Acuticoccus sediminis: one gene and its partner. The main gene of each other region encodes a partner of the protein of the gene in region 2 in a complex. Links are inferred from orthologs where the notes say so. Each region holds a gene or a part of one and is shown on either strand. Other genes may lie near its edges.

Region 1 (11,537 bases), 510 kb from region 2 along the record:
AGGCCGGCAAGCGCGTGGTGATCCCCGGCTGGCAGAACCGCATCTCCTCGGTCTTCTCCCAGCACGGCCCGCGCCGCTTCCTCCTGCCGATCGTCAAGCGCCTGCAGAGCTGACGCATCGCCGGTTCGCCCGGCCGATCTCCGACCCTTGGCCCTGTTGCCATCTTGAGTTGCCGGGCTCACCGTAGCGGCGCCGATGCGCAGAAACGGTGAGGAGTCAACCATGGCGGCGAGCCGCCTTCCCTTTCGCAACCACCCCGACCGCGACACCGCGATCAAGGAAGCGCACGACCGGCCCTTTCTGCCGTTGACGGTGCCGACGACGCTCCATCACCTCGCCTTCCTCACCCCGGACCGCGCCTCGCGCCTCGCGCTTTACGCGGCGGTCTTCGGGCTGGAGAGTGCGGCATCCGCGCCCCACACCGTCCGCGAGGACGGGGATCTCACCGTCCGGCTCGAGCCGCACACCGAGTTCATGTCCCTCACCCTCATCTCGGCATCAGGACCCGAGGCGGGGGCCGCGCGGATCGCCGAGATCGCCGCGCACACGCCGGACAGCGCCGAGCTGCTGGTCGCGCTCCGCCTGTCCCTGGTCGACGAGCCGGGGCCGATCTGCGACGACACCATCGGCGGCGTCATGCGCGGCAATCTCGTCCTCGCCACCACCGCGAGGCCGGAGGAGGACGGTTTCATCTCCATCGAGGTCGCGGTGGCGGAGATGGGCCCCGCCCAGCTCGGCCGGCGCATCCAGCGCCTTCTGGAGGCCGAGACCTACCGCACGCTCGCCCTCATCGGCATCGCCGTCGCCCGCCGCTTCGCCCCCGTGCTCGACAAGCTGGAGGGCGACCTCGCCGACGTCACCGAATCCCTTACCGAGGGCCGGGAGAGCGACGAGGACATCCTCGAGAAGCTGCAGAAGCTGTCGGCGCGGACCGAGGCGATGCGCGCCGCCACGAGCTACCGCTTCGCCGCCAGCACCGCCTACGCCAAGCTGGTGGAGGAGCGCCTCGAGGCCCTCCTCGAGGTCAAGCTGGAGGAACGGGCGACCCTGTCGGGCTTCATCACCGCGAGCCTCGGGCCGGCGGTGCGCACCATCGCCTCGACGGAGCGGCGGCAGGACGAGCTGTCGAAGGCCATCGGCCGCGCCCTCGACATCCTGCGCACGCGGGTCGACGTCTCGATGGACAAGGCCAACCAGGAGATCATGCGCTCCATGAACGAGCGCCAGCACCGCCAGCTCGTCCTGTCGGAGGCCGTGGAGGGCCTGTCGGTCATCGCGATCAGCTATTACCTCCTCGGCCTCCTCGCCTACCCCGTCCGGGCGCTGAAGGCGGTCCACGTGCTGCCGGTGTCGGAGTACGTGGCGCTCGGCATCCTGGCGCCCTTCGTGGCCGGCGCGGTCTATACGATCATGCGCCGGATCCGCGCCCGCTGGGACGCCGACGACGCCTGACGCGCCGGCCTACACGGTGAAGAGGTCGGGGCGGTCGATCCTGAGGCCCATCAGGCACATCACCGCCTTGGCGTCGCGCAACGCGCCGTCCTTCCAGGCCTTCCAGAGGTCGTCGAGCTTCCACTCCTCGACCTCGATCACCTCGTCGGGATCGGCCTCGAAGCCCTCGGTGATCCTGTCGCTCTCGCTATACTCGGCCGTGAAGCAGTACATCAGCTCGGTGACGAGGCCGGGGATCGTGTACACGGTGCCCACCGACTGGACATTGCGCACCATGTAGCGCAGCTCCTCGGCCGCCTCACGCTGTGCCGCCGCGGCCGGGCTCTCGTCCTCCGGGTCGATCAGGCCGGCGGCCGCTTCCAGAATGAGGCCATTGCCTTCGACCACATGGACGGGCAACCTGAGCTGGCGGACGAGGAGGCAAGTGCGGCGAACCGGGTCGAACGGCAGAACACAGGCTCCGTGGCCATGATCGTGGACCTCGCGCACCATCTCGGTGGTACGCCCGTCGTGTTCGATCGTCGCTTCGTAGAGGTCCAGCGTCATGAAGCCCGAGTAGGCTGTCTTCACGTGCCGGACGCTATAGCTCTGTTCGGGCATCGGCATCCTCATCAAACCGCAGAGTGCTATACCCTAAGGCCACTTTTGTGCCACGCCGCGCGGGAGCGTACCCATGCGACAGACCAGCGTCATCAATGACCTGTTATCGACAATCACCGACACGCGCATCTTCGGCGAGCGGCGCAAGCCGCGCCGGACGAGCCGGGCGGATCTGGCACAGCTCATCGAAAGCCTGCTGACCGGACGCGGCGAATCGTCTTCGCTGGAGCGGGCGGCGGAGTTTCTGCGCGCCTACCGCGACCTCGACAGCGCCGGCCGCACCTTCGTGTTCCGCACCCTCGCGGCGGACTACGGGCCCGAGCCGGAGCGCCTCGCCGCCGCCGCGCAGGCCTACCTGGACAAGCCGTCGGGCACCACCGCCAAGGACCTGCAGAGGGCCGCCGAGCCGCGCCGCGTGGAGATCTTCCGCCGCCTCAACCAGGTGACCGGCGGGACGCAGGCGCTCGTCGCCATGCGCTGCGAGCTGGTCGAGCGTCTCGGCAACCACCCGGACCTCGCCCCGGTGGACGACGACCTGAAGCGCCTGTTCGCGGCCTGGTTCAACCGCGGCTTCCTGATGCTGCGCGAGATCAACTGGCAGACGTCGGCGGCGATCCTGGAAAAGATCATCCGCTACGAGGCGGTCCACGCGATCACCGACTGGAACGAGCTGCGGCGGCGGATCGACGTCCCGGACCGCCGCCTGTTCGGCTTCTTCCACCCGCGCCTCGGCGACGAGCCGCTGATCTTCGTCGAGGTCGCGCTGACGACCGACATCCCGCGCGCGATCGGCCCGATCCTGTCCGGCAACCGCGAGCCGATCGACCCGCAGACGGCGACGACCGCGGTCTTCTACTCCATCTCCAACTGCCAGGACGGGCTGCGGGGCATCTCCTTCGGCTCCTTCCTCATCAAGCAGGTGGCGACGGACCTCGCGAGCGAGCTGCCGAACCTCAAGAACTTCGTGACCCTCTCCCCCGTGCCGGGCTTCGCCAAGTGGCTGAAGGAGGAGGCGGCGCGCCCGACCAGCGCCGTCGACGACACGACGCGCGGCCTGCTGGAGGAGCTGGCGGACAACTGGATCAACAACACCGCCCAGGCGAAGTCCGCCGAAGCCGCCTTCGGGCCGCTGACGGCCCACTACCTGCTGGAGGTGAAGGACAACAACCGGCCGCGCGACCCGGTGGCCCGCTTCCACCTCGGCAACGGCGCACGGCTCGAGCAGATCAACTTCGGCGGCGACGTCTCGCCCCGCGGGATCGCCAGCGCCCACGGGATGATGGTCAACTACCGCTACGTCCTCTCCGAGGTGGAGAAGAACCACGAAGCCTTCGTCAACGAGGGAAAGATCGCCGTGGCGCCGGCCGTCACGCGGCTGGCCCGGTCCGTGAAGATCGCCGAGCGGACACCTTCGTCCGCCCCCGCGCAACTTCCGCCACCTTCTGCTACGTCAAACGAAAAAAAAGAACACAAGTCTGTGACAGAGGGCACACGAGCGACCACAGCGTAACCTATATGTCCCCCATACTGCTTCAGAACATGACTTTAGGACGGGGGTGATACAATGCCGTTTGTCGACTTCGAGAGTGGAGAGATCAGACGCCTCGCACGTGAAGGCTGGCCGATCGAGAACCGCACGCCTCAGGGCAGAACGACCGTGCGCCAGAGGGGTTACGAGACGTACCACGCCGCGGCGACGATCCGCTGGGGGATCCGCTACCTCGGCTTCCGCAGCGTCCAAAACTGACGGCCCTGCACCCGCACCAGGGTGCAGGGAAAACCTATAAGACGGGCCGACACCCGCTCGGCCCATTCCGATTTGCGCGCTTCCGGCGGGCGGCCCGTCGGCGGTCCAGCGTTCTCCCTCGAGCCAGAAGGGGAGCACGTCGTCAGGACGACGGCCGGACCAGCCCCGTCACAGCCGCCACCACCTCATCCGGCAACTCCGCTTCGACCGTGACGACGAGCGCCGCTTCGGCGAGCCTCCGCGCCGTCGGCCCGCCGGACCTCAGCCGCACCATGTCCTTCGCCGTCGTCACCGGCTGTGCGCCGGCCGCTTGCGCACGCGCCAGCAGGCGCGCGGCGTCCGCCTCGGCATAGGGGTGGTGGTCGGCGAAGGCGTGGCGCTCGCGCATGTCCGCGCCGAGCCCCTCGACGCTGGCGAAGAATTTCGACGGGCGGCCGATCCCCGCGAAGGCGACCACCGGCCGGCCGGCGAGCGGCTCGGCGGAAGCGGCCCGGAGACGGACCTCGTGGACGGGCCCGGGGACCGGCGGCAGCGGTGCGCGCCGCGTGTCGTCGCCGACCACGACCAGCCAGGCATCGGCGCCGGCGTGCGCCGGGAGGGGCGCGCGCATGGGCCCGGCAGGCGTCACCGCGCCGTTGCCGATCCCGACCGCCGCGTCGACCACCATCGCCGACCATGTCTTGGCGAGGCCGGGGTTCTGGTAACCGTCGTCCATGACGACGACGTCCCCGAGCGTCGCGGCGAGCCGGCCGCCCGCCACGCGGTCCGGCGAGACCACCGTCGGCGAGACTTCCGCGAGGAGGAGCGGCTCGTCCCCCACTTCGCCGGCCGGGTCGCCGGCGACGGCACGCGGGGCGGTCGCCTTGCCGCCGTAACCGCGGGTGAGGAACACCGGCCGCGCCCCCGCCGCCTGAAGCGCCCGCGCCACGGCGATGGCGACGGGCGTCTTCCCCGCCCCGCCGACGGTCGGATTGCCGATGCAGATCACCGGGATGTCGAGCCGGACCCCCGCCGGGCGGCGCATGCGCCGCGCCGCGACCGTCCCGACCACCCAGCCCGCCGGCGCCAAAAGCGCGGCGGCGAGACCCGGCCGGTCCGCCCACCAGAAGCCGGGCGCCTTCATCTCTGCCCCGCCGTGCCCGGCGACCACCGGGCGACAGCGCCCCGGGGGGTATCACGGAGCGGAAGGGTCATGCCGGACGCGCCGGGAGCCAGGCGGCGAGCGCCTCGAGGGTGCGGTCTACGGCGCCGCGCTCGGCGGCAAGGACCGTGAGCGCCGTCTCGCCCCGGCGGGCGCGCTCGGCGGGATCGGAAATCAGCTCGGCGACGGCGCCCGGCAGCGCGGCGTCGTCCACGGCGCGGGCCGCGCCGGCGGCGAGGAACGGCTCGAACATCACCCCGTGCGTCGGCCCGGTCAGCAACGCCGTGCCGAAGGCCGCCGGTTCGGCGGGGTTGTGACCGCCATAGGGGCGCAGCGAGCCGCCGAGCAGCACAGTCGGCACCGCCTCGAAGAGGGTCGCGAGCTCGCCCAGCGTGTCCGCGACGTAGATCGCGCCCGTCGGCCCCTCCCCGGCGCTGCGGCGCGTCACCGGCCCGACGTCCGAGGCGAGCGCCGCCACCGCCTCCCCGCGCTCGACGTGGCGCGGCGCGATCACCGTGAGGAGGTCCGGCCAGCGGGCGGCGAGAACGCGGTGCGCGGCGAGGATCACCTCCTCCTCGCCGGGATGGGTGCTGGCCGCGAGCCACACGGGGCGCGCGCCGATCGCCCCGCGCAGCGCGGCCACCGCCGCGGGGTCGGCCTCGGGCGGGACGGCGTCGAACTTGATGTTGCCGGTCGCCCGCACCTCGCGGGTGCCGAGCGCGGCGAAGCGGAACGCCTGCTCCTCCGACTGGGCGAGCGCCAGGTCGATGGCGCCGAACAGCGACTTCGCCACCCAGCCCCACCGCCGCCAGCTGCGGAACGAGCGATCCGAGAGCCGCGCGTTGACGTGGGCCAGCGGGATCCGGCGGCGCTTCAGCGCCAGCAGCGTCGTCGGCCAGATCTCGGATTCGATGATGATCGCCGCCGCCGGCCGCCAGTGCGCGAGGAAGCGGTCGACGAAGGGCGGCGTGTCGAGCGGGGCGTACTGCTGCACGATACGCTCGGTCAGCGCCGGCGCCATCCGCGCCGCGGCCGCCGGCGTCGACGTGGTGAGGAGGATCGGCCAGCCGTCAGCCGCCAGCCGCTGCGCCAGGGTCAGCGCCGCCACACTCTCGCCGATGCTCACGGCATGGATCCACAGCGGCGCGCTGTCGAACGCGGCGGCGGACGCGACGCCCCGCTTCTCGTCCAGCCGCGCCGGATCCTCCTTCCCGCGTTCGACACGACGCTCCAGATAGCGCCGCGCCAGCGGTGAGGCCGCCGTCCCGGCCGCCCCGTAGAGCGACCAGATCAATGACGTCACGCGTGTTCGCCGGTCTCCGGGTCGAGCAGACGATGCAGATGGACAATGAAATAGCGCATGTGCGCGTTGTCGACGGTCTGCTGTGCCTTCCGCTGCCAGGCCTTGTGCGCCTCGGCGTAGTTCGGGAAGACCCCGACGATGTCGACGTCCTTCAGATCGCGGAACGTGATGCCCTGAAGGTCGGCCAGTTCGCCGCCGAGAACGAGGTGAAGAAGCTGCTTGTCCGCCATATCCGATCCGATGAGTTTATAGTGTCGGTCCGAAACGCAGACGGGCCATGTGAGATCTATGCCGCTGCGTCATGGCGTGCCGCCATGCGCCGCAACGGTTCCGCGAGATCGGGAGTGCCGGCGAACACAGCACCATGGCTTGTGGTCTCGGCCGCATAGTCAAGTGTCTCGCCAGACAGGTTCGTCAACGTTCCCCCTGCCTCGTGCACGAAGAGGTCGGCGGCTGCAAGGTCCCAATGGTGCGGGCCTGACTTGGTGATGACCGCGTCGAGCCGGCCCTCGCCCGCCTTGGCAAGCCTCAGGGCCAGCGATGAGACATTATGCGCCCGCACGACGCCTGCCGTTTCGAACCCTCCGTCGCGGTAGAGCGGCCCCGGAAGCGCCACCCGCGCGTCGCGCAGCTCCTGCCGGCCGGACACGTGGACCGGTCGCCCGTTGCGGGTCGCCCCGCCGCCGAGACGGGCACAGTAGAGCGTGTCGACGAAGGGCCGGTAGATGACGCCGGCCACCGGCCGCCCGCCGTCCAGCACCGCGGCGACGACCGTCCAGTACGTGTCGCCGCGCATATAGGCCCGGGTGCCGTCGATGGGGTCGACGATGAAGGAGAGCGGGCCGCCGCTGGCCCGGCCGTCCTCCTCCGAGAGCCAGCCGTAGCCGGGCCGCGCGCCCATCAGGATGGTGCGCAGCGCCTCGTTGGCGGCAAGGTCGGCCTCGGACACCGGCGTGCCGTCGTCCTTGGTCCAGCTCTGCGCGGCGCCGCGGAAGGTCAGGGCGACGTGCCCCGCCGCGCGCGCCGCACGCACGAGAAGCTCGATGTCGCACTCAGCGGCCACCGATCGTCATTCCGGCGATGGCGATGGACGGGGCGTCGACGGACGAGAACCCCGGCGCATCGTCGGCGAACCGCGCAGCGGCGAACATGTCGACGAGCGAACCGGCGACCGTGATCTCGGCCACCGGATAGGCGATCTCTCCGTTTTCGAACCAGAAGCCGGCAGCCCCGCGCGAATAGTTGCCGTTGACGATGTTCGCGCCCATGCCGATGAGGTCGGTGACGAGGACGCCCGACCCGGCCTCCTCTATCAGCGACTGCAGGTCCCCCGAACCGCCGGAGATCGACACGTTGGTCGAGGAGGGGCTCGGCAGGCCGGTCCCGCGCGACGCACGGCCGTTCGAGGTGGCGCCGATGCGCCGCGCGGTGGAGAGGTCGAGGATGTAGGACGCGAGTGTCCCGCCGGCGACGATGTCGATCGGCTCGGCGGCGAGGCCCTCGCCGTCGAACGGGCGGGAGGCGAGGCCGCGCGGCACGGTCGGGTCGTCGCGGATGGTGATCGCCTCCGGCATCACTTTGGTGCCGAGCTTGCCGGCGAGGATGCTCGCCCCACGCGCCACGGCCGAGCCGTTCACCGCGCCGAGCAGATGGCCGACGAAGCCGGAGGCCGCGCGCGGCTCGAAGACGACGGCGCACTTGCGCGTGGTGAGCTGCTGTGCGTCGAGCCGCCGCACGGTGCGCTCGCCGGCAATGCGCCCGATCTCCTCCGGCGCGGCGAGCTCGGCGAGGTGGCGCTTCACGCTGGACCAGCTGTCGCGCTCCATCCGCGTGCCGTCGCCGGCGATCGCGGTCGCGCTCTGGCGGTGGAACGTCGCCGAGTAGGCGCCGAGGAAGCCGGTCGACGTGGCGAACACGCGCTCCGCCCGACGGGCGCCCGCGGAGACGCCGTTGGAGTTGGTCACCCCCGCGACATCCAGCATCGCCTCTTCCATCGCGCGCGCCCGCGTGGTGAGGGCGTCGGCGTCCGGCTCCTCCCCGTCGTCGAGGTCGAGGTCCGGGAAGGGCGGCCTGGCGAGGAGGTCGACCGGCGCGAGGGCGACGGTGTCGTCCTCGGGAGCGGCCTTCGCCATGGCGACGGCCCGGGCGGCGGCGTCCGCCAGGTCCCGGACATGGCCGACGCCGACGAGGGCGCTGCGGGCACCGACGAACACGCGAAGGCCGATGTCCGATCCCTCGGACCGTTCGACCTCCTCGGTCACGCCGTTGCGGAGGGTCACGGCCGTGGACGAACCGGCGGCGACGACGGTGTCGGCCGCATCCGCGCCGGCGGCCCTGGCAGCGTCGAGCGCTGCCTCGGCGAGGCTGGTGAGATCGGCCATGTCTGAAAAGGCGGAGGGGTTTGGCATCGAATAGGGTTTAGGAAGCCTAAATCCCGACGGCAAGGGATTCCCCCAACGTCCAGCGATTCTGCGGCCCCCGCCCGGACAAGGTTACGCCTCTGTCAACAGAGGCTTCGGAATTCACCATTCGGACTTAGCCGGGACGAAAAACGGGCGGCGGTACATTCACCTCACCGACGAAGCCACACGTTTTCAAAGAGACGCCCCATGAACGCCGCCGCCTGCATGTCCCACGATGTCGTTCATTCCCAGACCGTCCGCGCGCCCCTCTCGGCCTTCCGCTGGGTGCCCGACAACGATATGGAGCCGGCGCGCATGAGCGTCGTCCGCTCCCCCCGCGAGGAGGTCTCGTTCGAGGACGACGGCCCGGCGCTGGAAGTGACGAACCACACCCTGGCCGTCTCGGCGGCCACCGACGGGATCTCGACCCGCCCGGTCTCCTCGTTCCGCGGTGTGGGCGTCGCGGTGCGTCGGGGCGACGGCGAGCCGGTCTTCAACCTCACCCTGGTGCACGAGAACCCGCGTCTTTCGATCCCGCTGTCGACGTCGACCGAGGCGGCGGACGTGGCGCGCGAGTGGCAAGCCTGGGGCAAGGCGCTGAACCTGCCGCTGCTCGCCGTGAACGAGGACGGCAGCGTCCACGCCGAGCTGACCCCGCTGGGCGTCGTCCTCGCCGAGCGCCCCTCCCCGCGCCGCCGCGGCTCCCCGCTCGTCGGCCGCCGCTCCCGCTACGCCCGCCAGCGCCGCGCCGCCGCCGTCGGGATCCGCTGACGGCCGGCCGCCTCCGAAAGATCCGTCTGCGCCCGGCGCCCGAGGAGGCAATCGCGTCATTTCACGATGGCTGGCTTTGACAGTCGGGACACTGTCGGACCCTGCCGGCCGGTGCTAGCTTCCTCCGCCCCGCTCCCGGGACAGGACGCGGGGTCGAGACGCGCAGCAAGGGCAACCGGTACCGCATGACCGAGACCTACTCGACGCAAGCGGCCGTGGACGACCTGTCGACGACCCGGCGCCTGACGACGCCCGGCGACGACCCCGGCGACACGCCCGCCACCGCCGCCCCCCTGTTCCTGGACACGCCGGTGCGCGACTCGATCGTCGTCCGGTCGAGCCCCGCCCACCCCGCCTACGACGCCGACTGGTACGCGTTCGAGTTCCAGGCCGGGCGCAGCTACGACATCTCGCTCAACGCGGTCCGCGTCGACGGCCGTTCCCTGTCGGACCCCTTCCTCAGGCTGGTCGATGCAGACGGCAACGTCGTCGCCGAGAACGACGACGCCAACGGCCGCACGCTCAACGCCGCCCTCACCGTCAGCTTCACCGAGACCGCGACCTGCTACGTCGTCCCGGATTCCTTCTACGGCAGCGACCGGGGCGGATATCGCCTGGAGATCACGCGCGGCGACGCGAGCGATCCCCTCGCGGCGATCGACTGGGGCGTGAGGCTCGACCGCACCGAGGTGACGGTCTACTTCGCCGCCGCCGGCGAGGTGTTCGACTTCACCCGCAACCAGAGGACCTGGACCGACTACGAGCGGCAGCAGGTGTTCGAGGCGCTCGGCACCTATGAGGACGTGTCCCGCCTCCGCTTCGTCGAGACCGACGCATCCGCCGGTGCCGACTTCGTGCTGCTGCAGGGCCGGAACGGCAGCGCGCTCGGCTGGTTCAACCCTCCGGACCCCGACCTGTCCGGCCGCGCGGGTGTCGGCTGGTTCAACAACAGCAGCGAGTACTGGTCGGACGAGAGCGGCGGCCTCCTCGAGCGGGGCTCCTCGACCTTCCTCACCTTCCTGCACGAGTTCGGCCACGGCCTCGGCATGGCGCACCCGCACGATCGGGGCGGCGACTCCACCGTCATCCGCACCCGCGGCTCCTACGGGCTCGACCAGGGCGTCTACACGGTGATGTCGTACAACGACGGCTGGCCGGAGGGACCGAACGGTGCCTCCCGTAGCGACCGGTTCGGCTACAACCTGACGCCGGCGGCCCTGGACATCGCGCTGATCCAGGAAAAATACGGCGCCAACGCCAACCACAACGCGGGCGACGACATCTACACGCTCCCCACGGTGAACGGACCGGGGACCGGGTACAGCACGGTCTGGGACGTCGGCGGCACCGACGCGATCGTCGCCGAGGATACGGCGCGCGATGTCGTCATCGACCTGCGGGCCGCGACGCTGGGCGGGTCGGAGGACACGGGCGGCGGTGGCTTCGTCTCCTACGCGGACGGCATTTTCGGCGGCATCACCATCGCTGCGGGCGTCGTCATCGAGAACGCGGCCGGCGGCTCGGGCGGCGACCGGCTCGTCGGCAACGCGGCCGGCAATGCGCTCGCGGGCGCCGCCGGCGCCGACACCCTGAGCGGCGGCGCGGGCGACGACACTCTCGACGGCGGCGCGGGCGCCGACGACATGGAGGGCGGCTCCGGCAACGACACCTACATCGTCGACCAGTCCGGCGACCGGGTGATCGAGTTCGAGGGCGGCGGCACCGACATGGTCCGCTCCGCGGCGGCCGACCTGGACCTAGCCGACTACGAGAACATCGAGCATGTCGGCCTGATGGGCGAGAGCGACCTCGCCGTGACCGGGGACGGCGCCGACAACTTCATCCTCGGCAACGCCGGCGACAATGTCGTCGCGGGGGGAGCGGGGCGCGACAACGTGCGCAGCGGCCGCGGCGACGACGTTGTCCGGGGCGGGGCCGGCAACGACATCATCCTCGCCCAGGCCGGCGACGACACGCTGTTCGGCAATGGCGGGCGGGACAACATCCGCGGCGGCGACGGTGCCGACGTCATGACCGGAGGCGCGGGCGGGGACCGCTTCCTGATCGGCCCCGACCAGGGCAGCGACACCATCCGCGACTTCGAGGCGGGCGTCGACAAGG
Region 2 (16,397 bases):
GCTTGTCGGCGCTGTCGCCGTCGCCTTCGACGAGGTGGTCGAAATAGTCGTAGTGGGCGGCGAGGTGCCGGTCGAGGTTCATGGTCATGAACCCGGTGAGCTGCAGGAAGCCCGGGTAGACCGGCCGCATGAAGCCCGGATGCGGCAGCGGCACCGTCATGACGACGTTGCGGCGGAACCAGTCGAGATCGTGGTTGGCGGCGTAGGTGTTGACCTCGGTCGGGCTCTCTCGCGTGTCGAGCGGGCCGCCCATCATGGTGACGGACTTCGGGCTCGGACTGCCGTCCTGCTCCATCAGCGAGACGGCGACGAACACCGGCACGGTCGGCTGGCAGACCGCGACGAGGTGCACGTTACCGCCGAAATGCTGAGTGATCTCGGAGACGTAGTCGACGTAGTCGGCGAAGTCGAAGGTGCCGGCCGAGAGGGGGACCATGCGCGCGTCGGCCCAGTCGGTGATGTAGACGTCGAAGTGCGGCAGCAGCGCCTCGACGGTGCCGCGCAGGAGCGTGGCGTAGTGACCCGACATCGGCGCGACGATGACGACGTGGGGCTGTTGCGGCGTGCCCTCGGGGAGCTCGCGCCTGAAGTGAATGAGCTTGCAGAACGCCCGCTCCCAGACGATCTCCTCGGTGACGCTGCAGCGCATCCCGTTGACGTCGGTGTGGGTAAGGCCGAATTCGGGTTTGGCGTACCGGCGGGTGATCCGCTCGAACACGTCGGTCGCCGCGGCAATCTGCCGGCCGAACTGGGTATACGTGAGGGGGTTGAGCGGGTTCTTGTAGTAGAGCCGAACGGCGTCGTTGAGCGCGCGGGCGGGACTGAGGATAGCGTGGTTCAGCTCATAGAGTTGGTAATACATAGAACCTCGAACGTGTTGTGGCGCCGCGACCAGCCACCGCGCATGCTGCACCGCAACATATCGCCCTCATGAGGCGTTTTGGCAAGTTTGACCAAAGTGTGCTGCGTTCAATCGGGAGGTCAGCCGCAGAGTGACTGAAGGAACTGCCGTCCTGAGCGTTCGTGAACGCGTGGTGCGCGTTCGGACGCTGCTGCTTTTGCGATGGCTCGCCATTTTGGGTCAGCTTACCGCGATCCTTTTCGTCGGCGTCTTTCTCGATTTCGACATGCCGTTGTCCGCCTGCCTCGGGCTCGTGGCGCTTTCGGCGTGGTCGAACGTGTTCCTGCGCGTCAAATTTGCCGATAACCGCCAGATGTCCGAGAGCTGGACGGCGGGTGTCATGGCATTCGACATCGCCCAGCTCGCCCTTCAGCTCGGATTAACTGGTGGCTTAACCAATCCCTTCGCGCTGTTGCTGATCGCGCCGGTGATGGTGTCGGCGACGACCTTGTCCGCCAGCCGCACCATGACCCTGGGAGCTTTCGTCCTGCTGTCGGCGACCATGCTGGTCGTCGCGCACGAGCCGCTCCCCTGGTACAGCGGCGAGCATTATAGCCCGCCGTTCCTGTTCATCGGCGGTATCTGGCTGTCACTGGTGTGCAGCCTGATCTTCATGGGCAGCTACGCCTTCCGCGTGTCGGAGGAAAATCGCCAGCTCGCGGATGCACTTGGCGCAACGGAGGTGATCCTGCAGCGCGAAATGAACCTGCACGCGCTCGACGGTCTCGCCGCCGCCGCCGCGCATGAGCTGGGCACCCCGCTCGCCACCATCCTCGTCGTCTCCAAGGAGATGGAGCGGGAGCTTCCGCCGGACAGCCCCCTCGCCGAAGACGTGGCGCTGCTGCGCTCCCAGACCGAGCGGTGCCGGGAAATCCTGGGCCGTCTCAAGAACCTGGGTGACGACTCGGACAGCCCGCTGGTGCGCCTCAACGTGCGCACGCTGATCGAGGAGGTGGCCGAGCCGCACCGCGGAGCGGGCGTGGAGATCCAGGTGGAGCTCAACGGCGACCTCAGCGATCAGCCGCTCGTGGCGCGCAACCCGGCCATTCACTACGGGCTCGGGAATCTTGTGGAGAACGCGGTGGATTTCGCCGAGACGCTGGTCCGCATCACCGCGACGTGGACGAGCGAGCGGCTCACCATCGTCATCGCCGACGACGGACCGGGCTTCGCCGACGACGTGCTCGACAGGATCGGCGACCCCTACGTCTCACGGCGGCGGGAGGACCAGCGGGGCGGCGGCATGGGCCTCGGCATCTTCATCGCGAAGACGCTGCTGGAGCGGACGGGGGCGACGGTGAAGTTCGAGGCGAGGGACGGCGCGACTGTGACGGTCGCGTGGCCGAGGCGCACTCTTTGGCCGACTCTGCCGTCAGGTCATTAAATTTTGGCCATTTTGTAATGCAAAGCCCTCGAACGCACTATTTGTGCAGGTAAGAGTATATAACCGAGGGGATCAACATGGACGCCATGCCGCAGGCCGCTCCGGCCAAGGCCGTCGATGGAAGCCGGCTCCTGATCGTGGATGACGATGCCGCTTTCGGCCAGCGCCTGGCACGGGCCATGGAAAAGCGCGGCTTCGTCACCGACGTCGCCGAGAGCGCACAGGACGCGGGCCACATGGCCGAGCGCAATCCGCCCGACTACGCCGTGGTGGACATGCGTCTGGGCGACGGCAACGGCCTCGAGGTCGTCGAGCGCATCCGCCGCCGCAAGCCCGACGCGCGGGCGGTGATCCTGACCGGGTACGGCAACATCGCCACGGCCGTGACCGCGGTGAAGCTCGGCGCCGTCGACTATCTCGCGAAGCCGGCCGATGCCGACGAGGTGTTCTCGGCGCTGACCCGCGAAGTCGGCGAACGGCCGGAGCCGCCGGAGAACCCGATGTCGGCGGACCGCGTCCGCTGGGAGCACATCCAGCGCGTCTACGAGATGTGCGACCGGAACGTCTCCGAGACGGCACGCCGCCTCAACATGCACCGCCGCACGCTGCAGCGGATCCTCGCCAAGCGCGCTCCGCGCTGACCAAGCCGGCCGGCCGGTCGCCCCACACGGGGCAGGCCCGCACGCCGCCGGGACGACAGGGTCGACCGCGCCGCCGGGGGCATCCCTAGCGCGGCGCACATGAACGACCGGGGCCCCCACCCATTCCGCCCGCGCATCGCCCGATGCTGCGGGCGTTGTCGTATCAGGCCCGTGGTCAGCCCCGATACCGCGTGCTCCGGGCGAACTGGCCTCCCTGAACCGGAACCATAAATGCGCCGGGACTCCGGGGATGCGACCGGCGGTTCGGCGGCCGACGGGCCGTACGGATTGCGGGGAGTACCGGCGTCCGGCGCCACCGGCGTGTTGGCTCGTGTCATCGCCCTGTCATCGTAGATGGCGATGCGGAGGCGGGGGAGGAGCCGGATGACCCATCGCGACAGACCTGGAACCGCGGCCGAAGTCTTCTCGGCGTTCCTGCCGCTGGGATTCACCTCCTTCGGCGGACCCGTCGCGCATCTGGGGTTCTTCCGGACCGCGTTCGTCGAGCGCCGGGGGTGGATGAGCGATGCGGCATACGCCGATCTCGTCGCGCTCTGCCAGTTCCTTCCGGGTCCCGCGTCGAGCCAGGTGGGCATGGCGATCGGCCTGCAGCGCGCCGGATTCCCGGGCCTCCTCGCCGCATGGACGGCGTTTACCCTGCCTTCCGCGATCGCGCTGGCGGCGTTCGGGCTCCTCGTCACGGGGGTCGGCTTCGGCGCCGGGGCGGGGTGGATCCTCGGCCTGAAGGCGTCGGCCGCGGCGGTCGTCGCCAATGCGCTCCTCGGGATGGCGGCGAGCCTCGCGGCGACGCGGGCGCGGGCGGCCATCGCCGGGGCCGCGACTGTCGCGATGCTGCTGGCGCCTGATCCGGCGGTGATGCAGCTCGTGGTGATCGCCGTCGGGGCGATCGCGGGCCTCTGGCTCGCGGTGCCGGATGCGGCGCCGGACGACCACGCGCCGCGCGCACCCGTCGGGCGGCGGGTCGGCATCGCGACGCTCGCCGGGTTTTTCGCGTTGCTGTTGCTCCTGCCCCTCGCCGCGGCGTGGAGCCCGGCGCTCGACCTGCTCGACCGGACGTACCGGTCCGGTGCGCTGGTGTTCGGGGGCGGACACGTGGTCCTGCCGCTGCTCCAGGGCGAGATGGCGGGCCTGGTGCCGCCGGACGCCTTCCTCGCCGGGTACGGGGCGGCGCAGGCGGTGCCGGGGCCGCTCTTCACCTTCGCCGCCTATCTCGGCGCGGTGGCCGAGCCGTTCGGGGGCGTCGCGGGGGCCATCGTGGCGCTCGTCGGCATCTTCCTGCCGTCGGTGCTGCTCGTCGTGGGGATCATGCCGTTCTGGGACCGGGTGCGGCGGGCGACGGTCGCGCGGCGCGCGCTCGCGGGGGTCAACGCGGCGGTCGTGGGTCTGCTGGCGGCCGCGTTCTACGATCCGGTGATCGTCCAGGGCGTCCCGACGCATGCGGCGCTGGCGCTAGCGGTGGCGGCGTTCGTCGCGCTGCGGCACCTCGCCGTGCCGCCCTGGGCGGTCGTCGCCGCCGCTGGGGCCGTCGGGGGCGCCCTGCTGTAGGGTTGCATGCGGCAGGATGGGGGTGTTTCATGAACATCGCTGCACCCGGGTCTGTCGTATGCCGCTACTTTCCGTCTTCGATGTCGCGCCCATGGTGGACGGCCGCCAGTCGCCGTCCGCGATCAAGGTGCGTCGCGGCGCGGCACGGCTCCTGCGCGACCTCGGCTTCGCGGTGGTGCCGGAGCTGACGCTCGCCGACGGGCGCCGGGCCGATCTGGTCGGCATCGGGGTCGACGGGGAGGTGGTCATCGTCGAGATCAAGTCCTCGCTCGCCGACTATCGCGCCGACGACAAGTGGCCGAGCTACAAGCGTGCCTGCGACCGCTTCTTCTTCGCCTCGCTGCCCGAGGTCGGGGACATCTTCCCGGCCGACGAGGGGCTCATCATGACCGACGGGTTCGACGCCGCTCTGGTGCGAGAGGCGGTCCCCCAACGCCTCACCGCGACAGTGCGCCGGGCGATCCACCTCCGGGTGGCGCAGACGGCGGCGCGGCGGCTCCACGAGCTGGAGGACCCGCAGCCACAGATTACGGTCGCGGTGTAACAAGGGTTGCACCCGGCGCGGTTCGCCCCTCAAGCTGCGTCACCGCGAGCGGGCCGAGGCGCATGAGCATCCTGAACGATACCGAGGTTTATGTCGGCACGGCCGAGACGCCGCAGTATCTGCGGCTCGACATGGCGAACCGGCACGGGCTGATCACTGGCGCCACCGGCACCGGCAAGACCGTGACGCTGCAGATCCTCGCCGAGGGCTTCTCCCGCGCCGGGGTCCCGTGCTTCTGCGCCGACGTGAAGGGCGACCTCGCGGGGCTCTCCATGCAGGGCGATCCCAAGGACTTCCTCCTCAAGCGGGCGGCGGCGATCGGGCTCGGCGACGACTACGCGTTCGAGGCCAGCCCGACGGTCTTCTGGGACCTCTTCGGCGCGGCGGGGCACCCGATCCGCACCACGGTGACGGAGATGGGGCCGCTCATGCTCGCCCGCCTCCTGGAGCTGACGGAGGTGCAGGAGGGCGTCCTCGCCATCGCCTTCAAGCTCGCCGACGACCAGGGCCTGCCGATCCTCGATCTGAAGGACCTGCGCGCGCTCATGGTGCACGTCGCCGACCAGGCGTCGACGCTGTCGCGCGACTACGGGCTCGTCTCGGAGCGCTCCATCGGCGCGATCCAGCGGGCGCTGCTGACGCTGGAGCAGCAGGGCGGCAACCGCTTCTTCGGCGAGCCGGCGCTGAAGATCACCGACCTGATGCAGGTCCGGGACGGGCGCGGGGTGGTCAACATCCTCGCCGCCGACCAGCTCATGCTGCGCCCGCAGCTCTACGCGACGTTCCTCCTCTGGCTTTTGTCCGAACTATTCGAAACGCTGCCGGAGGTGGGCGATCCGGAGAAGCCGAAGCTCGTCTTCTTCTTCGACGAGGCGCACCTGCTGTTCGACGACGCCCCGCCGGCGCTGATCGACACGATCGAGCGGGTGGCGCGGCTGATCCGCTCGAAGGGCGTCGGGATCATCTTCGTCACGCAGAACCCGCTCGACGTGCCGGACGTGGTGCTGGGGCAGCTCGGCAACCGCGTGCAGCACGCGCTGCGGGCTTACACGCCGCGCGACCAGAAGGCGGTGCGGGCGGCGGCGACGACGTTCCGGCCCAACCCGGCGCTCGACACCGAGCGCGTCATCACCGAGCTCGGCGTGGGCGAGGCGCTGGTCTCGACCCTGGGGCCGAAGGGCGTCCCGTCGATCGTGGAGCGGACGCTGATCCGCCCGCCATCCGGGCGGATGGGGCCCATCACGACGGAGGAACGGACGGCGCTGATGGCAAGGTCGCCGGTCGCCGGCGTCTACGACACGGAGATCGACCGGGAGAGCGCCTACGAGATCCTCGCCGCGCGGGCGACCGAGGCCGCCGAGGCCGCCGAGGCGGGCGATCCCGCCCCTCCGGAGGCGCCGAAGCCCGGCCCCCGGAGCGAGCCGGAGGAGGATCCCGGCGCGGTCCGCAGGCTCTGGTGGTTCCTCTTCGGCGGGCCGTCGCGCCGGCGGCTGACGTCGGCGCAGAAGGCGGCGCGCGGTGCCGCGCGGACCGCGGCGGCGGAGGCGGGCGAGCGGATCGGCCGCGCCGTCGCCGGGGCGACCGGGGCGAAGATCGGCAAGTCCATCGCCCGCGGGGCGCTCGGCAACCTGCTGCGCCGCTGAACGAGCCGGTGCGCGGCCCGTCCGGCCTTCGGGCCGCGTCGCCTGTCCCGACGCCGCGTCAGCGCATCCGGCGCGTCATGAAGGCCTGGTTGGCCGCGTATGCGTCGGCGTAGGCCTCCTGGTCGTCGACGCTCCAGTAGCGGAGCTCGGCGAGGGGGATCGGCCGGCCGGTCACCGCGCAGCGCACGAAGGCGCCCGGCGACAGGACCTGAAAGTCGCCGTCCAGATATCTCAGCTTCGCTTCGGCGCCGGGACGCCCCGCCATCATCTCATGCCTGTTCATTCGCTCACGCCGTGCCAGAGGGCGGATAGAGTCGCTTCAAGACGCGAAAATGCTCTTCCGCCTGCACCTTCATCACCTGCCGCATCTGCCGGGCGGTATGGACCACCATCTCGTGCGACATCAACCTTAGCGGCAGTCCGGTGGACATGGCCAGCACCTGCTGCCGGGCCGCCCTCTCCAGATAATAGAGATCGTCGAACGCTTCCGCCACGGATCCGCCACAGACGGTCACGCCGTGGTGGGCCAGGAAGAAGACGTCGGCCGCGCTGTCGTGGCGGGCCGAGCCGGCGATCGCCTCGCCCTCGCCCTCGTCGAGCGCCAGGCCGCCGAACTCGGTGACGTAGACGATGCGGTCGTGGAACCGGCAGGCGGTCTGGTGCGCCATCTCCAGCTTGCCGCCATCCACCATCGTCAGCGCGGTGCAGTGCGGCATGTGGGTGTGGAGGACGGCGCCGTGGCGCGGGTTGGCGCGGTGCGCGGCGACGTGGATGTAGCGGGCCGTCGCCTCGACCTCGCCGTCGCCCTCGATCACCTGCCCGTCGCCGTCGATGAGGAGGAGGTCGCCCGGCTGCATCTCGGACCAGTGGATGCCGTAGGGGTTGATGAGGTAGCGCTCCTCGCTCCCCGGCACCGTGACCGAGAAGTGGTTGCAGATGCCTTCGTTCAGGTCCATCGCCGCGGCAACGCGAAATGCAGTAGCCAGATCCTCGCGCAACGCATCGATCACGGCGCCCTCCTCGTTTCTTGTCGACCGCCGGCAACCGCGCCGGCGGCCTTACTTTTCACGTGCCGCGCGTGTCGCGCAATGCCGTGCGCGCCGGATCGGCGCGTCCCTGATCTGCGCTGTCGGCCTGTGGGCGGCGTGCGGCGCCTGTCAGTCCGGCCGGCGCACCTCGTCGAGGATCTCGGCCTCGGCGGAGACGGCCTGGCTGAGGCCGCGGCCGAAGAGCCAGAAGAGCGTCGGCAGCAGCGTCACGGCGGCGACGATCCAGCCGATCGTCGCCGAGTGGAGGAAGGCGCCGGAGATCCAAGCGGCGGACGCCTCGAGCGGCAGCACCATCACCGCGATGAAGACGATGCCGACGAGGGCGTTGAACCAGATGATGAAGCGCCGCGACCGCTCCGGAAGGGCGGACGGGATGGACGACGGATCGACCATGGTGGGGACCATTGTGCAGGAGCAAGGGCCGTCCGCGGCACACACGCGTGGCGGTCGCCGATAGGTCGGTATCGACGCCGCGCCGGTCAAGCGAGGCCCGATTGCGCCATCGCGCCGCGCCCCGGCCTCGGGAGGGGACTTCGGGGCGGCGGCCGGGCGCTGCCCCGCGCCGGCGGGCGGCTCCGGTCCCGGGCGGTCCGCGTTCGCTCCGGCTTGCGGGCGGCGGTCAGGCCTCCGTGCCGCCGACCGTCATGGCGTTGATGCGGATCGAGGGCTGGCCGACGCCGACGGGGACCCACTGGCCGGCCTTGCCGCAGGTGCCGATCCCGTCGTCGAGCGCCATGTCGTTGCCGACGGCTGCGATGCGGGTCAGCGCGTCGGGCCCGTTGCCGATCAGCATGGCGCCCTTCACCGGCTCGCAGATCCTGCCGTCCCGCAGGCGGTAGCCCTCGGTGCAGGAGAAGACGAACTTGCCGGACGTGATGTCCACCTGCCCGCCGCCGAAGGAGACCATGTAGAGCCCGTCCCTGACGCCGGCGCGGATCTCCTCGGGGTCGGTGTCGCCGCCCTTCATGATCGTGTTCGTCATGCGCGGCATGATGGTGTGTGCGTAGGACTGGCGGCGCCCGTTGCCGGTGGGGAGCATGCCCATCAGCCGCGCGTTCTGCCGGTCCTGCATGTAGCCGACGAGGCGGCCGTCCTCGATCAGAACCGTTTCGGACGAGGGGGTGCCCTCGTCGTCGATCGTGAGCGAGCCGCGGCGGTCCGGATGGGTGCCGTCGTCGACCACCGTGACGCCCGGAGCGGCGACCTTCTCGCCCATCAGCCCGGCGAAGGCGCTGGTCCTGCGGCGGTTGAAGTCACCCTCGAGGCCGTGGCCCACCGCCTCGTGCAGCAGGATGCCGGGCCAGCCGGGGCCGAGCACCACGTCGAACGTTCCGGCGGGGGCTGGCACCGCGTCGAGGTTGACGAGCGCGCGGCGCAGCGCCTCGTCGACGGCGCGCTGCCAGGAGCCCTCGGCGATGAACCGCGCGTAGGGCTCGCGCCCGCCGGTGCCGTAGTTGCCGGTCTCCAGGCGGTTGCCGTCGCCCACCATCACCGTCACGGAGAACCGCACCAGCGGGCGGTGGTCGGCAAGCTGCATGCCGTCGGCGCGCAGGATGTTGACCACCTGCCGCTCCGCCGCCAGCGAGATGGAGACCTGCCGCACGCGCGGATCGCGGCCGCGGGCATAGGCGTCGATCGTGGAGAGGAGGGCGGCCTTCTCGGCGAAGTCCGGCGCGCCGATGGGGTCGAGGTCGGCGTAGAGCCGGCGGTTGGTGCCCGTCGGCGCGACGTCCAGCGTCCCGGCGTGGTTGCGGCCGACGGTGCCGACGGTGGCCGCGGCGCGCCGCAGGGCGGCCTCCGACACGTCCGAGGAGTGGGCGACCGCGACCGCTTCGCCCGCGACGGCGCGAAGGCCGAAGCCGTCCGAGATGTCGAACGCGGCGGATTTCATGCGCCCGTCGTCGAACACCAGGCTCTCGCTGGTGCGATGCTCGAGGAAGAGCTCGCCGTCGTCCGCACCCGACAGCGCGTCGGCGACGATCGCCTCCGTGCGGGCTGGATCCAGGCCGTGGCGCTCGAACAAATTGTCACTCATCGTGCTGCCTCGCTGGATGGGGGTTGTGCTAAAGGTGGCGGCTCGCGACGACCGCGGCAAGCGCTTCGATGAAATGGGCCAAGGGTTTGCTTTGACCCTAGAACCATTCGAGGCTAGTTCAGGTCGCGGAATTCCAGGGGGACCTTCATGGCGAGCGCAGATACCGAGGTGAGCCGTCGGCCACGGCCACTTTCGCCGCACCTTTCGATCTATCGGCCCATCGTGACGATGGTCATGTCCATCATGCACCGCGTGACGGGCATGATGAACGTCGCCGGCCTCGTCCTCGTCGTGGCCTATCTGCTGGCATTGGCCGCAGGCCCCGAGGCGTATGCGACCGCCAACGGCATCTACTCGTCCTTCCTCGGACGGATCATCCTGGTGGCCTTCACCTGGTCGCTGATTCACCACCTGCTCGGCGGCCTGCGCCACTTCATCTGGGACGCCGGCAAGGGCTTCGGCGAGGAGCGCTACAACCTCGCCTGGATGACGGTCACGGGTTCGATCCTGATCACGACCGCCCTGTGGGCCTTCGTCGTCGTTCTGGAGAACATCTGATGCGCAGCCCGCTCCACAAGTCCGGCGATGCCTTCGGCAACGACCGCACCCCGCTGAAGACGATCCGCCATCTCGGCTCGTCCAAGTCCGGGACCGAGCACTTCATCCAGCAGCGCATCACCGGCTTCGCCAACGCGATCCTGGTCATCGTGCTCGCCGTCGTCGCCATCATGCTGTCCGGCCGCTCCTACGCGGACGCGGTGTCGCTCGTCGGCTCGCCCTGGGTCGCGGTGCCGCTCGCCCTCGCGATCGTCTCCGTCGCGGTCCATATGAAACTCGGCATCCAGGTGGTGATCGAGGACTATGTGCACGCGGAAGGCGCGCGCATCCTGCTGCTCCTCCTGAACACCTTCTTCGCGGTTGCGATCGCCGCGACGGCCATCTTTGCGATCGTGAAAATCATGCTCGCCGTCCTCACCGGCGGCAGCGTCGGAACGGGGGCCTGAGTATGGCGACGAACGGCAACGGGACCACGGGTCCCGCCTACAAGATCATCGATCACGAATACGACGTGGTGGTGGTGGGAGCCGGCGGTTCGGGCCTGCGCGCCGTCGTGGGCTGCGCCGAGGCCGGCCTGCGCACCGCCTGCATCACCAAGGTCTTTCCGACGCGCTCGCACACCGTGGCGGCGCAGGGCGGCATCTCCGCCGCGCTCGGCAACATGGGCCAGGACGACTGGCGCTGGCACATGTACGACACCGTGAAGGGGTCGGACTGGCTCGGCGACCAGGACGCGATCGAGTACATGGTCCGCAACGCCCCCGCGGCGGTCTACGAGCTGGAGCACTGGGGCGTTCCGTTCTCGCGGACCGAAGAGGGCAAGATCTACCAGCGCCCGTTCGGCGGCATGACGACGAACTTCGGCAAGGGCACCGCGCAGCGCACCTGCGCCGCCGCGGACCGCACCGGCCACGCCATCCTGCACACGCTCTACGGCCAGTCCCTGCGCCACTCGGCCGAGTTCTTCATCGAGTACTTCGCGCTCGACCTCATCATGGACGAGGGCGAGTGCCGCGGCGTGATGGCGATGTGCCAGGACGACGGCACCATTCACCGCTTCCGCGCGCACAAGACCATCCTCGCGACCGGCGGCTACGGCCGCGCGTACTTCTCCTGCACGTCCGCGCACACCTGCACGGGCGACGGCAACGCGATGGTGCTGCGCGCCGGCCTGCCGCTGCAGGACATGGAGTTCGTGCAGTTCCACCCGACCGGCATCTACGGCTCGGGCTGCCTCATCACGGAAGGCTCGCGCGGCGAAGGCGGCTACCTCACCAACTCCGACGGCGAGCGCTTCATGGAGCGCTACGCCCCGTCCGCGAAGGACCTCGCCTCGCGCGACGTCGTCTCGCGCTCGATGACGGTGGAGATCCGCGAGGGCCGCGGCGTCGGCAAGAATTCCGACCACATCCACCTGCACCTCGAGCATCTCGACCCGGCGATCCTCGCCGAGCGCCTGCCGGGCATCTCCGAGTCGGCGAAGATCTTCGCCGGCGTCGACGTCACCAAGGAGCCGATCCCGGTTCTGCCGACCGTGCACTACAACATGGGCGGCATCCCGACGAACTTCCACGGCGAGGTTCTGACCAAGGTCGACGGCGATCCTGACCGGGTCGTGCCGGGCCTGATGGCGATCGGCGAGGCGGCCTGCGTGTCGGTTCACGGCGCCAACCGCCTCGGCTCCAACTCGCTGATCGACCTCGTGGTCTTCGGCCGTGCCACGGCGCTGCGCTGCGCCGAGACGGTGAAGGCGGGCGAGTCGCTGCCGCCGTGCCCGGACCGCGCGTCCGAGCCCGCGCTGTCGCGCCTCGACCACTTCCGCCACGCGAGCGGCGGCACGCCGACGGCCGAGCTTCGCGACAAGATGCAGCGCACGATGCAGAACAACTGCGCCGTGTTCCGCACCGGCGAGGTCCTCGAGGAAGGGCACACGCTCATCCACGACGTGGCGGGCGGCCTCGGCGACATCCAGGTCAAGGACAAGACCATGGTCTGGAACACGGACCTCCTGGAGACGCTGGAGTTCGACAACCTCATCGGCCAGGCGGTCGTGACCATGGACTCGGCGCTGAACCGCACCGAGAGCCGCGGCGCCCACGCCCGCGAGGACTACCCGGAGCGGGACGACGAGAAGTGGATGATCCACACGCTCGCCTTCCTCGACGACAACTACAAGGTCCGCCTCGAGGACCGTCCGGTGCACGCCTACACGCTGTCGAACGCGATCGAGTACATCGCGCCGGCGAAGCGCGTCTACTGAGACCGGGCGCCGGGCCACCGGCGCGCCACGTGGGAGGGCGGCTCCGCGCCGCCTCGCCGCCACGATATCCGGGCGCCGCAGCCGCTGCGGCGCCCGACGCATTCGCCAGAGGTCGACACCAAGGAGGATCGGCATGCGAGCGCTCACCCTGACCGTCGCCGCGGCGGCCCTCCTGACCGCGGCTGCCGCGCACGTCGCCCCGGCGGCGGCGGATCCCGCGAACTCGGACCAGTCGGTCAAGTCCTGGGTCCGCGGCCGGCCGTTCTGGCAGAACTACTCCGGCTATCCCGCGCCGGATCCGCAGCTCGCGCCACGCGGCAGCACCCGCTCGGTGGAGGGGATGGAGCTGCCGACGGACGGCGACTTCTCCCTCTTCGGCCCCCTCGGCGCCAACCTCATGGGCGCGACGGCGGGTGTCGTCATCCGCAGCGTGATTCCGTCGCAGCGCTACGACGGTCCCGGGACGCCGACGGGCGGGCACATGCAGCTCTGCAAGGCCCGGTATCCCACCTATAATCCGCAGACTGACAGCTATACGACGGCGACGGGCGAGGTCCGTCGCTGCCCGCTCTGACGCGGTAGAGTGAAACCAAGTCGTTCGCTACGCATTGAATAGTACCAAACAGGACTTCGAGCCGTGCAGGGGCCAGACCCCCGCCCCTGATGGGCCATCGGACGAAGTGAAAGTGAGGTATTATGCGTAAGCTTATGGCTGGCGTCGCCGCCGCGACGCTTCTCATCTCGAGTGCTGCGACCATGACGACTGCTTCGGCCGATCCCGGTGACCGGGGTGTTGGGCGAATGAAGCACGAGCGGCACTATAATCATCGCGGGAACCATCACCGCGGCCACAGTGATCGTTACTACCGCCACCGCTACGGCGGCTGGGACAACGACAACGACAACTGGGGTGCCGCGGCTGCCACGGCCGGTGTGATCGGCGCCGCGGCGGGCGTGATCGCCGGCAGCGCGCTGTCGAGCTCGCGGACGACCGTCGTCGGCACGGTGCCGGCCACCAGCTCCCACGTCCAGCGCTGCGCAGCCAACTACCGTTCGTACGATCCGAGCACGGATACGTACGTGACCTACGGCGGAGAGGTCCGTCGCTGCCCGCTGTAAGGCGGCCATCCCGGCGCTGCGGCGCCCCAGCACACGGTTACGAGGCGCCGGTCCGTTCGCGGGCCGGCGCCTTTCGCGTTTCAGCCCTTGTAGGCGACGAGGATCGCGCCGGCGCCGATCAGCGCCACGCCGACCCAGTTCAGCGCCGAGAGCTGCTCGCCGAGGAAGAGGACGCCGAACACGGCGACCAGCACCACGCTCAGCTTGTCGATCGGCGCGACCCGCGCCGCGTCGCCCATCTTGAGCGCGCGGAAGTAGCAGAGCCAGGACGCGCCGGTCGCAGCGCCCGAGAGGGCCAGGAAGACGTAGCTGCGCGTCGAGATCGTCGCGAGCCCGCCGAACTGGCCGCTCGCCGCCACGATCCCCACGACGATGACGAGTATGACCACGGTGCGGACCATGGTCGCGAGGTCGGAGTTGATCGCCTCGACGCCGACCTTGGCGAAGATCGCGGTGAGCGCGGCGAAGACGGCGGCCATGACCGCCCAGAGTTGCCAGGTTTGCAGCATCGTGAAGCTCCCTTCGGGCGTCCCTGATGCATCGCCCGCGCCATGTTGCCCGGAAAGGGCGGGACGCCCTGCCGGCTTAGCCGCGAGGACCCTGACGGTCTTGCCGGTCGGCACGGTGCTCCGGTCGCATTCGCAGCGTCCCCTGCTCGCGTCGGGATGTCAGGAACGCAGCGCCGCGCGGGTCATCCGCCGAGGCACACGCGTGGGCGCGCTCAGTTGCAGCGGGCGGACTGGCGCTGGCCCTTGCCGTGGATCCAGTGCGGCTTGACGTTGAAGCTCGAGGTCAGGTTCGAGGCCGCGGTCCAGCCGTCGAAGTTGCCGTCGTCGTCGTAGTCGACCTCGACCACATCGCCGCTCTGGCGGCCGATGCGGGTGGCGTTGGCGTAGTCCACGGTGTCCGGATGGCGGACGGTCCGTCCGCCGCGGCAGCGCGACTGCGAGGAGATGAGGTCGCGCGCGCCGGAGTTCGCGTCCTTTCGGATGCGCGAGTCGCCGTCGCAGGCGAACCGACGCGTGGCATAGACCGAGCGTGTGCGGGACGGGTCGAGCCGCACGACGCCGCGCGTGGTCCAGAATCCGAGCGCCTGGTCGGCGAACCGGGCGTTCTTGACGTTGACGTCGAGCGGCAGCCCGGGCGTGCACTGGCCGGGCTTGCCGCCGAACCATTCCAGGTTGACGCCGCTCTGGAAGAGGTGCCAGCGGCCGGAATTGTGGAACTCGGTCGTCCCCGGGTAGGCGCGGGAGGCGGACAGCCAGGCGACGCGGATCAGCCGCTTGTCCATCAGCACGTCGAGCGCGTCGCCGTTGCCGTAGGCGCCGAGTTCGTAGCCGCCGCGCCCGACGATGCGTTTCACCATCTCGAAGTACTGGACCATCGCGCGCTGCGTCGCGACGTCGGACTTGCTGAAGGCGATGTCGACGCCGAAGAAGATCGTCGACCCGCGCGGCTGGCCGAGTGCCTTGGCCTGCTCGACGGCGGCCTTGGCGTCGAGCTCGCCCTCGTCGCTGGGGGTGCGCTCCCGGCTGGTGGTGCGGCAGTTGCCGTCGGGCAGGGGATTGCCGTTCCGGTCGCGGCCGAAGAACTTGTTCTTCGAGTCGTTGTTGTACTGGTAGATCGAGAGGATCGCCATTCCGTTGTCGAGGATGCGGCGCACCTCGCTGTTGCGGTCCTTGATCGTGCCCTGGTCGATCAGCCGTTTGGACGGGATATTCCGTTCCGGCTGAGGGCAGCGCGCGAGATAGCGGCCGATGACCTGGATGCCGTTGGCGCGAAGCTGCGGAATGTAGTCCCGCGTGTCCCATGCGGCGTCGATGATGGCGGCGCGGGTATCCTCGGCCATGCTGGGAGTGGCATGGGCGGCGAGGCCCAGAGCGAGGGCTGCCGCACCGAATGCGGACCGCCAGAGTGTTCCGAAGCGATTTTGCACGGGCGGACGATGCCGTCCGGCCTTCGGCGCGTCAAGGACGGGCGGGCGCGGCATCAACGAACCGTGACCACCGGTCCCGGGATGTCTCCGGCGCGGCATGCTTGATCGATTCGTTCATAACGCCGAACGTGCGCGCGACTGCGGCCCCGCGGTCCACATCCAGCCAGAATGCGCCGCGCGAATGCGGCGCCAAGGGAAGCGCCATGGCCATCCGATTCTTCTTCGACTTCTCCTCCACCTACTCCTACCTCACCGCGATGCGGATCGAGCCGCTCGCCGACGCGGAAGGCATCGAGGTGGAATGGACGCCCTTCCTGCTCGGACCGATCTTCGCCGACGCGGGGTTCAAGGCGACGCCCAACCTGTCGTCGGAGGCGAAGGCGTCGTTCATGTGGGAGGATCTTTCCCGCCGCGCGGCCCATCGCGGCATCCCGTTCGTGATGCCGGAGGTGTTCCCGTCGCGCAGCGTGTCGGCCGCGCGTGCCGCGCTGTCGCTGGAGGGCGCGGAACGGGCCGCCTTCAGCCGGGCGGTGTTCCACTGCGAGTACGGCAAGGGGATGGACATCGCCCAGGCCGAGACTTTGTCGGAGGCTGCCGAGGCCGCCGGCATCGACCCGGCGCGAATCGCCGAGGGGATCAGGAACGAGGCGGTCAAGGCCGCGCTGTTCGCCAACGTCGAGGCGGCGAAGGCGGCGGGTGTCTTCGGCGCGCCGACGTTCATCACCGGCGACGGCAGCCGCTTCTGGGGCGACGCGCAGCTC

The links.
Region 1: the proteins of DLJ53_RS01915 (region 2) and DLJ53_RS04125 are in contact, whole or in part, in a solved structure (PDB 5NJ9), measured with the Escherichia coli proteins. The link is inferred for Acuticoccus sediminis from one-to-one orthologs.

What each region holds. Positions count from the first base shown.
Region 1 is NZ_QHHQ01000001.1:965,214-976,750, reverse strand. Bases 6,461-9,447 are described here. They hold DLJ53_RS04125 (TldD/PmbA family protein), read right to left. Parts: upstream 8,625-9,447; coding sequence 7,296-8,624; downstream 6,461-7,295. Other genes in these bases: DLJ53_RS04120 (DUF6101 family protein), read left to right, coding at 8,853-9,416; DLJ53_RS04130 (inositol monophosphatase family protein), read right to left, coding at 6,530-7,306; DLJ53_RS04135 (DUF4170 domain-containing protein), read right to left, coding at 6,461-6,473. Outside these bases: DLJ53_RS04170 (SDR family NAD(P)-dependent oxidoreductase), read left to right, coding at 1-113; DLJ53_RS04165 (DUF3422 domain-containing protein), read left to right, coding at 223-1,452; DLJ53_RS04160 (NUDIX domain-containing protein), read right to left, coding at 1,462-2,052; DLJ53_RS04155 (malonyl-CoA decarboxylase), read left to right, coding at 2,126-3,562; DLJ53_RS04150 (hypothetical protein), read left to right, coding at 3,617-3,799; lpxK (tetraacyldisaccharide 4'-kinase), read right to left, coding at 3,942-4,922; DLJ53_RS04140 (3-deoxy-D-manno-octulosonic acid transferase), read right to left, coding at 4,990-6,243; more of DLJ53_RS04135, read right to left, coding at 6,240-6,460; DLJ53_RS36345 (M10 family metallopeptidase), read left to right, coding at 9,602-11,537.
Region 2 is NZ_QHHQ01000001.1:450,272-466,668, reverse strand. What follows is about bases 7,556-10,454. They hold DLJ53_RS01915 (TldD/PmbA family protein), read right to left. Parts: upstream 9,764-10,454; coding sequence 8,348-9,763; downstream 7,556-8,347. Other genes in these bases: sdhD (succinate dehydrogenase, hydrophobic membrane anchor protein), read left to right, coding at 10,321-10,454; sdhC (succinate dehydrogenase, cytochrome b556 subunit), read left to right, coding at 9,911-10,321; DLJ53_RS01920 (hypothetical protein), read right to left, coding at 7,837-8,121; DLJ53_RS01925 (aldolase), read right to left, coding at 7,556-7,689. In the rest of the region: DLJ53_RS36330 (polyhydroxyalkanoate depolymerase), read right to left, coding at 1-862; DLJ53_RS01955 (ActS/PrrB/RegB family redox-sensitive histidine kinase), read left to right, coding at 993-2,285; DLJ53_RS01950 (ActR/PrrA/RegA family redox response regulator transcription factor), read left to right, coding at 2,363-2,926; chrA (chromate efflux transporter), read left to right, coding at 3,311-4,492; DLJ53_RS01940 (MmcB family DNA repair protein), read left to right, coding at 4,551-5,036; DLJ53_RS01935 (helicase HerA-like domain-containing protein), read left to right, coding at 5,099-6,679; DLJ53_RS01930 (DUF2093 domain-containing protein), read right to left, coding at 6,738-6,962; more of DLJ53_RS01925, read right to left, coding at 6,967-7,555; more of sdhD, read left to right, coding at 10,455-10,767; sdhA (succinate dehydrogenase flavoprotein subunit), read left to right, coding at 10,770-12,581; DLJ53_RS01895 (BA14K family protein), read left to right, coding at 12,715-13,155; DLJ53_RS01890 (BA14K family protein), read left to right, coding at 13,278-13,700; DLJ53_RS01885 (EamA family transporter), read right to left, coding at 13,781-14,209; DLJ53_RS01880 (DUF1906 domain-containing protein), read right to left, coding at 14,422-15,549; DLJ53_RS35045 (hypothetical protein), read right to left, coding at 15,668-15,847; DLJ53_RS01875 (2-hydroxychromene-2-carboxylate isomerase), read left to right, coding at 15,840-16,397. UniProt on the Escherichia coli protein: Metalloprotease involved in CcdA degradation. Suppresses the inhibitory activity of the carbon storage regulator (CsrA).